Regions from separate parts of the Desulfitobacterium metallireducens DSM 15288 genome, predicted to be linked through region 3. Evidence: riboswitches for the same ligand, from Rfam matches in the RefSeq annotation. Region 3 holds a riboswitch; each other region holds the start of a gene.
The links. Region 3 has a riboswitch for cyclic di-GMP ahead of DESME_RS13590 (cell wall-binding repeat-containing protein). Riboswitches for the same ligand answer to the same signal wherever they lie in the genome.
Positions count from the first base shown of each region.

Region 1: it holds a riboswitch for cyclic di-GMP, as region 3 does, so the genes downstream of both, DESME_RS13120 (cell wall-binding repeat-containing protein) here and DESME_RS13590 (cell wall-binding repeat-containing protein) in region 3, are expected to answer to the same signal.
Region 2: it holds a riboswitch for cyclic di-GMP, as region 3 does, so the genes downstream of both, DESME_RS16475 (helix-turn-helix domain-containing protein) here and DESME_RS13590 (cell wall-binding repeat-containing protein) in region 3, are expected to answer to the same signal.

Region 1 covers NZ_CP007032.1:2,695,879-2,700,156, reverse strand. The annotation lists gene DESME_RS13135 (DUF5667 domain-containing protein) at 1-826, shown strand, start outside; tRNA gene DESME_RS13130 (tRNA-Leu) at 917-999, shown strand; gene DESME_RS16405 (hypothetical protein) at 1,068-1,190, shown strand; gene DESME_RS13125 (HD-GYP domain-containing protein) at 1,314-2,405, shown strand; cyclic di-GMP riboswitch class I at 2,422-2,505, shown strand; gene DESME_RS13120 (cell wall-binding repeat-containing protein) at 2,579-4,012, shown strand; gene DESME_RS15435 (MASE3 domain-containing protein) at 4,119-4,278, opposite strand, start outside.
Region 2 covers NZ_CP007032.1:3,016,693-3,020,970, forward strand. The annotation lists gene DESME_RS15775 (cell wall-binding repeat-containing protein) at 1-785, opposite strand, end outside; partial or broken gene DESME_RS16470 (FG-GAP repeat domain-containing protein) at 798-1,424, opposite strand; gene DESME_RS16330 (hypothetical protein) at 1,451-1,675, opposite strand; partial or broken gene DESME_RS16475 (helix-turn-helix domain-containing protein) at 1,706-1,822, opposite strand; cyclic di-GMP riboswitch class I at 2,042-2,132, opposite strand; RNA gene ssrA (transfer-messenger RNA) at 2,659-3,009, opposite strand; gene DESME_RS14495 (DoxX family membrane protein) at 3,190-3,729, opposite strand; gene DESME_RS14500 (hypothetical protein) at 4,070-4,278, opposite strand, start outside.
Region 3 covers NZ_CP007032.1:2,796,658-2,800,935, forward strand. The annotation lists gene DESME_RS15465 (cell wall-binding repeat-containing protein) at 1-1,685, opposite strand, end outside; cyclic di-GMP riboswitch class I at 2,269-2,351, shown strand; gene DESME_RS13590 (cell wall-binding repeat-containing protein) at 2,434-3,531, shown strand; gene DESME_RS13595 (cell wall-binding repeat-containing protein) at 3,627-4,278, opposite strand, start outside.

The DNA of each region.
Region 1 (4,278 bases), 100 kb from region 3:
GACAACGGTGCAGGATCAGAATGGTGAAACAGTTGACCCTGGAACTTTACCGGATTCTCCTTTGTATTGGTTCGAAACGTTGATCGGCAAACTTCAAGTTGCGCTAACCTTTGATCCCGTGAAAAAAGCTGAAGTTGTCGAACAACAGGCTGTAGAAAATTTAGCAGAAGCGAAAGTCATGATTGAGAAGGGCGATATGGATAAAGCCGAGAAGACACTCACTGTATACAACGAAAAGATTGAGCAGGCTCAAATGTTCTTAGATCAAGTTAAGGATCCTAATTCTGAAACGGCCCAAAAGGTTCAAGCTGCTTTGACCCAAGTCAACAGCAATAACATGGTGGTTCTAGGAAACCTGTTAGAAAAGCTCCCACCTCAAGCGGCTCAAAAACTTGCACTGAATATTGTTCGCTCAGTTGAAAAGGCCGTGACCAAAGCTGAAAAAATGGACGGCCGTACTGATGATCGTGACAATACAGCCGATTCTACAACTACAACCACTGTACAAACTTCTAACGTAGATAACACAACAAATATGACCGAAACTCAGAATCAAGCGCAATTGAAAAAACAAGAAAAGCAAGCTCTCGAGCAATTCCAAGTGGATCTTGGGTTAAAGAAAGCTGAGCATATTACAAATGGTAACGAATCTAATAAAGAGGAGCAAGATAAAGAAGATCAAGAAGATTTAAATATGGAGCAACAACAAACTCTACAAGCACAGCCAACACAACAAACTCAATTAAATCAATCTGAAAAGATTTCTACTGAGAAGGAACACGGGGATCAAGATAATAAAAACAAAAATAATCAAAACAAAGATTAACAAAAAATAACAATATTAAAGTCTTGTCAATCTGAGAGAAATACGTTACAATATTATTTGTTCGGCTCTTCTACGGGCTTGGACAAAGATGCGGGAGTGGCGGAACTGGCAGACGCACTGGTTTTAGGTACCAGCGGGTAACCGTGCAGGTTCAAGTCCTGTCTCCCGCACCACTTATATACGTATATAATAAAATCCTCCTTTAACCGTTTGAATGATGAACGGAAAAGGAGGATTTTTTATGTCGAAAAGAATAAGGAAAATCAACAAAGAGTTTCAGTGGGATGAGATATTGAATATTTCCCCAGAGGGGAATTTATTAGCAATGCGTAAGCTGTTTATAGTAAGAAATATGTCGGAATAATTCGAAAAAAAAGTAAAAAATATGGGGAATATTGTGATATAGTAGAAATCGATGTAAATCCTACTACTTTAAGATTATTTTAAAGTAAAATGTTTGAGATTGAACAAGGAAGGGATATTTTTAATGGATTTGGTGAAGAAAAGGTTAAGTCCAAGTTCATTTTTGAATGAGACAGCATGTGCAGACTTATTTGATCCAAAAGGGAATTTGTTACTAAAAAAAGGTCTTTTCATTAATGAAAGCATACGTAAACGCATCAAAAATCATGAAGTTTATGTGCTACAAAACCACAATTCTTTGATACACCGAACAAAGAATATCAAAAAGATTCCGAAAGATGGCTACGTCAATCTCGTTGGTTCTTTATGGAGTATTTATCATGAAGCAAGGATGATTGAAGCTGAACAGATTGAAAAGACAGTAGAATTTGTAGAAGAAATTCTCAATAAATTCTCGGTACAAGATATTCATATGGATTTTTATTCGGGTAGACTAAATTATAGTTTATTTAAGAAAAATGATTATGAGCTTTTTAAACATGTCATTAACGTCGCATTGCTTTCTGCACTCATAGGAACGCGTTTAGGGTATGAAGAGAAAGAACTTAGAGATTTAACCTTGGGAGCATTCCTTCATGATTTAGGGAAACTAAGAATACCCAGGGCGATTCTTAACAAACCTGCAGGTTTAACAGAAGAAGAATTTGCAATCATGAAACGACATCCGTTAATAGGCGAAGGATTGTTAATAAACACCCCATTATTACCGGGTGTTGTGGCAATAATTAAAGAACATCATGAACGATGGAATGGATTGGGATATCCTTATGGATTGAAAGGAAATGATATTCACAGGAATGCCCAAATTGTAGCAGTCGCTGATGTTTTTGAAGCCTTGACCGCGGACAGACCGTACCGAAAAGGGTTGCCTCCTTATCATGCATTGGAAATGATTATTGCTGAATCAGGGAAAGACTTTAATCCGAAAGTGGTTCAAGCTTTAAAAGAATCGTTAACCCTCTATCCCGAAAACACAAGAATTTCCCTAAACACAGGTGAAGTTGGGGTGGTAATAGCTGTACCTATCCAAAAGCCAATCCGACCTCTTATTCACTTGCTGTTTGATAGGGAAGGAAGATGTCTCCATCAGGATACTTATGTAAACTTAATGCAAGATTCGACGCGCTTTATAGAACGGGTGGAGTTTGAAGAATGAGAAAATCATATAAAAACAATGACAAAGGCAAACCTGGCGAAAGTCAGGGACGCAAAGCTATGGGTCGTCCAGTGTGGCTGACGATTGCCAGGTCGCTAATTGTGTAATGAGAAAGATTGCCGTCATGATGGAAAAAAGAAATAAATGATTTTAAAGAAGCGGAGGAGTAATTGATGAAAAAGAAAATAATATTGGGGCTTGCACTTCCGATTTTCCTTACTTCCATGACCCTTGGAAGCATTCCTGTCCAGGCTGAGACAGCCCAAGCCGTTAGAGTACAAGGGGCTGCTGTTCAACGCCTGTTTGGTACATCCCGATTCCAGACCGCTAAAGCGATTTCAGAACAACTGAATAACGGCACAGCTAATGATGTCATTTTGACTTCAGGGAATAACTTTCCCGATGCTCTATCCGCTAGTGTATTAGCCAAGAAACTGAATGCTCCCATTCTTCTTGCCGATAGTACGGCTCAGAGTTCAACCGAAGCTATGGACTATATCAAACAACATCTTAACAAGTCGGGAACAGTTCACATTATCGGGGGAGCGGGGGTTCTCGGACGAGACTTTATCGACCAACTCAATCAAGCAGGGTTCTCGAATATTGAACGAATTGGCGGTCAAGACCGATTCGATACAAACAACTTAATTACTCAAAAAATCAATGCCCCTAAAAATACACCCGTCGTCATTGCTTCTGGAGAAAATTTTCCAGATGCTTTGAGCATTTCGAGTATTGCCAGTAGTAAAGGATACCCCATTCTTTTAGTTGGGTCAGAAGGAATGCCTCAAGGAGTAAAAGATTTCTTGACCAGTGACCAACCTTCCCAGGTTTACATTATAGGAGGGATTGGAGCTGTTCCTGAGAGTATCAAGGCTCAAGTTCAGTCTCTTGTTCCTAGTACCTCAATTACTCGTCTCTCGGGTGCTGACCGTTACGAGACTGCAGGACAAATTCTTAAAACCTTTTCCTTAAATCCCGAAAATTTATACCTTGCCTCGGGCAATAATTTCCCTGATGCTCTTGCAGGAAGTGCTTTAGCCTCCCTTACAGGAGACCCGATTGTTTTAGTGAACAGTACTTCTTCTTCACTCCCTCCTGCAATTGCCGATTATTTTAAACAACTGCATACGGCAAATGTCACTCCTGATATTGTATCCTTTGGTGGACCCGCTGTGGTTTCCGATTTAGCTGTTAGTGATACAGCAAAATATTTACAAGGACAAACTGTTATCAGTTCAGATAAGCCTTTAGATAAATTAGCAACTCAATTAGGTATGATTAAACAAACTAACGGTGAATATATCTTTTACGGAACAACAAAATTTGGTGAATCCATGGATGCTATCTATGTTAGCTCACCTACAGGAGATTCAGACAAAGGAACAATGCTTGTTAAAGATTTAGAAAATGAGTCTATGCAAAACACAGCGAAACATCTTTGGGAATTCTTCCTTCCGGGACAATCTGATTATTTGGCTTCACTAATTCTTCCTCTTGCTTGGGAAGATACGAGTAATGTAAATAAGGATTATACTCTAGATGGTAAAATCGTAAGAATTAAATATGATAGAAATGTAGGCGTAACATTCTACATCAATATGTAAGTCCTGTCTCCCGCACCACTTGTATCGTATATGATAAAATCCTCCTTTAACCGTTTGAATGATGAACGGAAAAGGAGGATTTTTTTATCGTTCCCTTTGGCAGCAACTAAACTATTTCTAGAAATAGTTTTGCAAGCGTAGGATCAAATTGGCTTCCAGAACATCGAGTAATTTCAGCAATGACCTTATCTTTACTTAAAGCCTTCCGATAAGGCCGATCGTTGATCATCGCATCATAAGCGTCAATTATAGCTATAATACGGCAT
Region 2 (4,278 bases), 220 kb from region 3:
GTCGACGTGGCGGGAACTACCACGTTTCGCGCTAACCCGAAGTCATAGCCGCTCTTAGTTGCCGTAACCGTGTACGTTTGACCTGCACACAACGCTGCACTAATCGCGTAAGTTGCCCCACCATCTGATGTTGACGCGCCTGTAATGGTTACAGGATTACTCGCACTGTCCTTCAGCGTAAAGTCGCTTGCCACTAAGCCGGAAAGGGATGGGCTTAACCCTACTGTGAATCCGGTGGTCGCTGGGCTACTCACTGTCAAAGCTTCGGGTATGGAATGGTATAATATTACTAATCCATTGTTATAATCTGCTATAGCAACATCGGGAGCACCGTCTGAGTTAATGTCGCCAATCGCAAGACCCTGGGGGTTATAGTGTGAGGCATAGGGAAGACTATAACGCGAGTACGGCATCATTCCCCCATTACCATCTTGAAGGTAAAGGCTTAATGCGTCCCAGCCCCCATTCAAGGAAATAACATCCATTTTTCCGTCGGAATTGACATCTGCTACTTTAACCGATTCAGGGCAATCATATGCTGCATAATTAACCACCGGATTAAGAGTACCTTGACTATTCTGGTTGAAAGTACCGATAAACGATGTAGGCTGATTGCCACCGTGACTGACTATGATGTCGTTTAATTTATCATTATTTATATCCCCAATTGCAACTCCATGAGTGAGTATATTACTACCAACACTGGAGTATGCCGGTGAAGAAAATCCATTTGATTGTTGGTATAGTATCCCGATATTGGGGTCGGCGTACAATTGCCCACTCATTACAATTAAGTCGGTCAACCCATCATTATTCACGTCACCGGCTTCTAACTGATCGTATCCCCCATGTTGTACGGAATATGTAATCGGCGTCCCCAACGTACCATCGCTTTTTTGGAACAAGATGTCAACACTATTCGAACCCCAACCTATTCCCGCTACATCCATCAACCCATCATTATTAAAATCCCCTGTTTTTATGCTCTGCGAATTAGTTGTGCTATAGTTCACACCAGAATCAAGTCCGCCTGATTGGTTTTGGATGAAAACCTCAATATTTACACCTTTATTCCCAACTACTACATCCTTTTTACCATCATTATTCAGGTCACAAATATCAACAGAGGTTGGCACGCCGCTAACAGAATACTTAATTGGTGGATTAAGCCCTCCGGCGCTATTCTGTATGAAAACAAAAAGCTTATAATCATTTACTGGATCAGAGTTAGATGATGTTGATGTTGTCATTACTACATCATTTTTTCCGTCTCCATTGACATCCCCTATCGCAACAGCCTCAGGGTAGGATCCTGTTTTATAGTTGATATATGGCTTAAAGATTTGTCCCTCTGAGGAGTAAGCAGTTTGTGGCAATACTAATAAAATTATGAACGCAAGAAATATTCCAATTTTAATTTTCACATTATTCCCCTCCAATTTTTGTTAAATCATTTATAATAATTTTCAATCTCATCTGGTTCAAATGCTTTCCTGAAATCCTTCAAGACCAGCATGACAGAATTGGAGAAAGAAAAGCATTGGGAATAAACAGACAAAAACTGAATATTAAGAACACGGCGGTTAAAAGATAAGGGAAGATAGCCTACGGTATGTTCAAAATGTAAAGGTCTATTATCAAAAGTGGTTTCTAATTTATTCGCTGCTACTTCCAATCGAAAAGTATTTACCAAACTCCCTGCATCTAAGTCAAGGAAACGAGCATAAGAATGCAAAAATCCTACCGTGTAAACCCCACCAAGAAGAACACAGTAGTCTCCTTCTTCCGAAGCTTGCAGGTATTTACTACGAATTTTAGTAATTTCCTCAACCTTTCAACTCCGATCCTTTAGCTTTTCTGGCCTTACGTAACTGTGGACAACTTTATCCATATTTCAACCTCCCTGTCAGTTCAGTAGCAACGGTCTGTCGAAGTATTTGGTTAAACAGGCAGCATTATAACGAACACCTAATTTAAAAAGAGAAAACAAAAAGAACTCCATACCAGAGATACTAGTCCCGGCAGGGGCTCTAATTTCTTCTCCGGCAACCTGGCGATCATGGCAGTGTCTTTCCTGCTGTAGACCCATGGCTTTGCGTCACACCTTTTCAGATGTTTTGCCTTTATCAGAACAATTTTTTAAATTAAATTGCAATAGATGAATATTATACAAAGATAGGTAAAACTATGTTATGATGTCGTATTTTGGAAGAACCCTCTTGTGAGATATTCTACCATATTTGTCTATAACTTTAAAGGTTTTTTAGTACCTATATTTGAACATGAGCCCCGTATGGATAACTGATCATAAAGCTTATTACAGATTGTTCACATGCTTCCATGCCCCATTTATTTGCACAGCTCCAGAGATGAACAACAAAATTTTATCTCATGATGCTCCATTATTAATCATCTCATTTCTGGTAGATATACATTTTCTTAGCCAACTAGATTAATCGCGAAAGCCTTAATGTTGTAAATAGGTTTAATTATCTTGTCACAGCCACTATTAATACCCATCAGATATGGCAAAATTTATCCTTTTTTGCAAAGCCAGACGGTGATTCATTTCAAAAATGCAAAAAAGCCTTAAGCGTACAACTTCATGTACCTCAAGGCTTTCGTTATGTATCTCCACCTAATATTCGAGGGTTTGCATGGTGGAGGTGAGGGGACTTGCACCCCTGTATCGAAGAGCTGCCACAAAAGCTTCTACGCGTGTAGTCTTCTCTTTAAGTTTCGCCTCTTAGTCTCCAGAAGACAGGATCCATCCAAGGCTATCTCGATAATCTTAGCTAATGACTCCGAGAATTGCCATTAGAGCAGTCCTACTATTTTGACACCCTGGCCCTTCATCGTAGGCGCAGAAGGCAGGATGCTAGCGGCAATTAAGCTGCTAGAGCGTAATTATTGTTGTTAACTATTAAGGTCCACCGTTTAACGAGACCAGGTGGAATCTCGACGCGCAACTCTTGCCACCGCTTCCCCGAGCGAGTCTAAAACACCCCCGTATTGAGTTTACATTGATAGTATATCATTTTTTTCTGTTTTTTATAGAGGTACATCTTACTTTACCATGATTTATTTAGATTAATTTGATAGGAATTCCATAATTCTTTTATAGGCAAGTACATGAGCATATAAAAAGAGCAACGGACTAAACAATCCGTTGCTCTCTCTAAACTTCAATTACATATTTACTGAGTTTTGTGCCGTTTTCTTTTGTTGTTTTTTAAAATCAAGGTATCCGCTTACACCAATAAGTTCACTATATTTTGCAAATTTCATAAAAGCTAAGTCAGACCAAATATAACCGAAATTATTAAACGAACCTGCTGCATTGAATTGTAGATTCATGTATACAGCGACTAAAGCACTCCAGAATACTTTAAATCCTAGAACAAGAACGATACCAACTAAAATCTCACAAATGACAACCATTACATCAGTAACGGAAGGCATCGTATTTACAAAGATACCTTGGGCAACCCAAGCATATAAATTATTAATACCGAGTGGATCGTTTTTGGCAGCTGCTAGATTACCTACCATCCCTTTAATTAATCCAATAGAATCGAGTTTTCCATCAGAAAACCATGTTAATTTGTGTTCTCCAGCTTGAATCCAAGCAATTCCATAAATTACTCTTGCTACTGTGAATACAAGTGTTAATAATGCTACTTTCCAATCCTTCAATTGAGTTTTTACATAATTAATATAATCAGACATTAATACTCCTCCTTCTATTTTAGGAAAAAATAATAAATTAATAATAATACCTATTGATACTACTTGAACGAGATTCTCTTTCCTCCCATCTCTTTTTAATATCTGCTGTTGCTTATACTTATTAAAATTATCACAACAGCATTTAAATTTGACGAATTTAGTTATTGCAAATAGCATGCCAAGGCGAAAAGTTATGAAAATAGGCTTTTCTTATGTTAACCTGTCGATAAGTTAACGTTGGCGTTAACCTTTATAGTTAACAATAACGTTAACTATAATCAAAAAGGCTGATCCATCTTTTGATGAATCAACCCCTTTGCGTTAATGGCTATTTTCTTTATTATTGAGTCAAACCAGCTCTGCCCATACCGACTCCATAGCCCATGCCTCCGCCGAATCCGCCCCGGCCTTGACCTCTACCTTGACCTTGCATCATGCCGCTACCAAAACCGACCCCATTTGCTCTCCCAATTTGGGCGCTTCCTGTGCCATCACAGGTTGCTTGGTTTGCTTCAAGTGCACTCTTAACTGAAGCTGCCTGCTCCTGAG
Region 3 (4,278 bases):
ACCACATTTGTAACCGTCGTATTAGCCGAAAAATCAACTTGTGCTTCCTTGTTCACTTCAACCGTTGTAAATTTTCCGTCCAATGTAATTTTCTGTTCCTTATTTTCCGGTGCTATTTCTAGCTTTGCGATGTTTGCATTCGCGTCTGCTTTGATCGTTGCCGCTCCGTTTACTACGATTGGTTCAGCAAAAGTTCCTTTGAAGGTAACAACAGGGGATTGCCCCGCTATCGTTACAACTTCTACACTACCTAGACTTCCTCCAGCTGCATCAAGAATCGCATAAGAAGTAACGACCGTGTTACCTATCTTGGTCGTTCCACTCGATTCCACACGAACTTCATTAGAACTTGAAACAACGAGCGTTCCAGCTTCAGTATTCTTCAGATGAATGCTATCTTTAGCTCCAGAAAGAACGATTATTTTTCCAGCCTTAACATTATTAATGTTAGCCGTACCCTTCTCACCTGGATCAATAAACAATGTTCCTGTGATAGTAACATTATCCAAGACTACATTGTCACCCTGAATGTAAACACTGTAGGCTGTTCTAGCATTTTTTAAGGTTGCATTTTTCGCCGTAATCTTGATACTATCTGTCAATTCTTCGAGTTGATTTGCATCAGATGATCCTATAGTTGCGCCATCTTGTGCGTACACAACTACTGAGGTCAGTTGCTCAACGATACTCGAAGGGATACTCGCTTCGCCCCCGAAGGTGATGACATTTGACCCAAGGTTAAGTTTAGCAAAGTTCTTCGTCTCTGAAGGGAGTGTTGTACCGGTCAAAACTACAGGGGATGCTGTTAATGCGGCGAGTGGAGATCCTGCTAAGGCATCTGCTAAGTGATTATCTTCCCCATTGGCCAGATAGGTTTTACTATAGTTTAAATCATTGGCAAAAGTCTTAAGAACCTCAAGATTGGTACCGAAGCGGTCGAGACCTCCAATTCGAATCGCATTCGGCAAGACAATTTTCACATTATCGGTTAATGCTCCCGTCCCTCCAAGGACATAAGTTTGATCTACATTCTCCTTTACTGAATCAATATAGGCCATTACATTATTAGGAACATTATTAATGTCAGAAAGCAGAATTGGCATACCTTTCCCCGCGGCAATAGAAGCAATAGATAAAGCATCTGCATTATTCCATGCTGTAGCAACTACAAATTTATTGAAAGTCCCCATTTGCTTCGCTATATTGAGGGACGTTTCATAGCGATCACTGCCACCTAAAGGAACAACAGTAATATTCATTTCAGCGAGTTGATCTAGGATTTTCTTTGTAATCACTTTATCTCCAGTGGTTACATAAACGGTCTTTACCCCGAGACGTTTTAATTCTATTCCAGCATACTTATTTAGTTTATCCCCTTCTGTCAAAAGAATGGGGGCATTCTTCAATTTGGCCAGCGGCGCAGCCGCAAGAGCATCTACAAGATTTTCATCCATTCCTGCAGACAATACAGCATACTCTGACGTGCCCTTCCATCCCTCTTGAGCAATTTTCGCAGCCGTTTCATATCTATCTATTCCTGAAAGCCGCTGTTCAGAGCCAACCGCTCCTGACACTACCGATTGTGTCTTAGAAGTTGCTGCAAATATGTTAGAAGTAAAGACAGTCGTTATAAAAAAACTAACTGCTAAACATCCTGCAAGCAACTTTGTTGTATGCTTCTTCATCTTCAACCTCCACACTTAAATTAAATAAAAGAAATAAAGGATTGTGAGTTTACTTATTTTTGCTATACTTAAAATTGTTAAAAGCAAAGCTAACCACAAGCTATGTTGTTGGGTAATTCAACATAAACTTCTGGTCAGGTTACCTGTTACAGCAGGCTTCCTGTTTTAGCTAAACTTTTCCGCAAAGGTCTTGGACATTGCTGGGTGACAACAAACCTGTCTAAGGCCTTCCTCATCTCACCTCCTACGGAGATATACTTAGTAAACCCAAAAGTCCTACTTTGCATAGGACAAACTTCCTTTTTCTGTAAATTCTCCATTGGGCTAACTATTCCTTTACAAAAATTATGGCAAAAAATTACATGATAAATTATTTAAATTACTTTAAAATCTCAATTCGTTTAATTGTTCCATATAATTACAGATAAGCACATAATTAAGTGGCAATAAAATTAGAACAGCCCACATTTCATGATCATGAAATGTGGGCTGTTCTAATAATCGCGCGTACTTATTATTTTCGACAAATTTGGATTTTTCTCTCTATTTTTCCATGGTATAATAACCATGTTTTTGCTAGGTTCAAAGAAAAAGGCAAACCCGTTGAAAAGCGGGGACGCAAAGCGATGGGTCTAAGGCTTTTGCTAAGACTGCCAAGCTGCCATAATCCATTTAGGAAAAATAGAAGGCTCTTTCCTGTGGTTTATGGGAAAGAGCCTCATTTCATATTAAAAGGAGTGTTCGATTGATGAAAAAAATTCTAGGAGTCCTATTAACCCTTGCGATGTCCTTAGCGCTCCCGTTGAGTGCCGCGGCCTCAACCACCCCAACCCAAACCCAACAGGTTCGCCTGCAAGGAAGCAACCGTTATGAGACAGCGGTTAGTATCGCTAATGAACTCGCCAAACAACATAACATTGATTTTTCCAAGGGTGAAAAGTTCCAAAACGTTGTTTTAGCCTCGGGCAACAATTTCCCAGATGCTTTAGCCGGAGCTCCGTTAGCTAATCAAGAAAATGCGCCCATTCTTTTAGTCGATAATACCCCTGAGAATAGTACTACAACTTTTGATTTTATCCAGGCACATGTGAGTACCAGCGGAAATGTTTTCCTCCTTGGAGGTACTGGTGTCATCCCCCAAAACTTTACCGACAAGCTTGTAAGCATGGGCTTTGCCCCACAGAATATTGAACAACTCGGAGGGCAGAATCGAAATGAAACCTCATTGATTATTTCTAAACGATTGCAGAACCCTTTGAAGGAAGTTGTTTTAGTTACAGATTCTTATTTCGCAGATGCCTTAACGGTTGCCCCGACAGCTACTTCAGTTTTCACTCCCATTTTGTTGGTTGCTGATACTGGTCTTACGCCTGATCAAAAAGCCTTCTGTGACTCAATTAATAATGTAGTTATTTTTGGAACACTTGCTTCTAAAACCAACGAGATTTATCCTCGTGCTATGGGACTAACCGGCGCAAATAAATATGATTCAAATGCCATCTGGGCTAAACAAGTTAAGAATAAGCCCTTCATTGCCTTAGCTACGGGAGAGGATTATCCCGATGCTTTAGCCGGTGCCGTCTTGGTGGGAAGCCTTGGAGTTGGAGGAGGGGTAGTGCTCATGACTAATCCCAATCAATTACCCTCCGAAACCATAAGCGCACTCAATGTGATTTCTTATAATGATAAGCAAGCTTTAACCTATACCAACGCGCAAGGACAATATAGTTCTTTCCCCGCTGTCATGTACCCCACTCTATATATCTTAGGCGGAACGGGTGCTGTTTCTGATTCGGTTCAATCCCAGGCCGCTACTATCCTTAACGGACCGGGTACTGCGAAATAAATCGTCGGTAACTTTCAAGGCAAAAAATATAGCAAGCACGTCATATGTGCTTGCTATATTTTTATGATAATTCTTCTCCTTGGTGATCGTATTCCTTACTCTATCCCCATAAGAATTCTTTGAGCCTGCTGAACAAGACTAGCAGGGACAACGCCCTCTCCACCTAACGTCCGAACCGTAGGACGAATTCCTGTAGCTCGAAGTTGTTTAAGATAAGATTGGATGGCAGGAGAAAATGTTCCACTATTTTGATCGATCAGAAGAATGGGATCCCCCGTCTTCGCCGCTAAACCACTTCCTGCAAGTGCATCTGCAAAGCTATACCCATTTGCGATATAAAGGGTATCGGGACTTGTTGCAAACTCATTGACTACTGCACCCGCTGTCTCAAATCGATCATTCCCCGCTAAACGCTTAATCGCCGTCCCAGGCACTAAAGCTTTAATTTGATCTTCAACCGACTGTGAAACAACGGATATCCCACCTGCAATATACACGGTTGAAGGTTTTTGGGTTAAAATATAATCTTTTGTTTTTTCGGCAAGAAAGTCCTTCCCGACAAGCAGAGTTGGATACTGATTTGATCCTGCGAAACTAGAAACACTGAGAGCATCTGGGAAACCTTCACCCGAGGCTACTATTACGGGTGTCCCCGACTTCACGTTAGCATTATTAACAACAGCCATATTGGTTTCGTAAAGATCAAGTCCGCTCAAGCGTTCTATTGTATTACCCTTCTTAAGAATT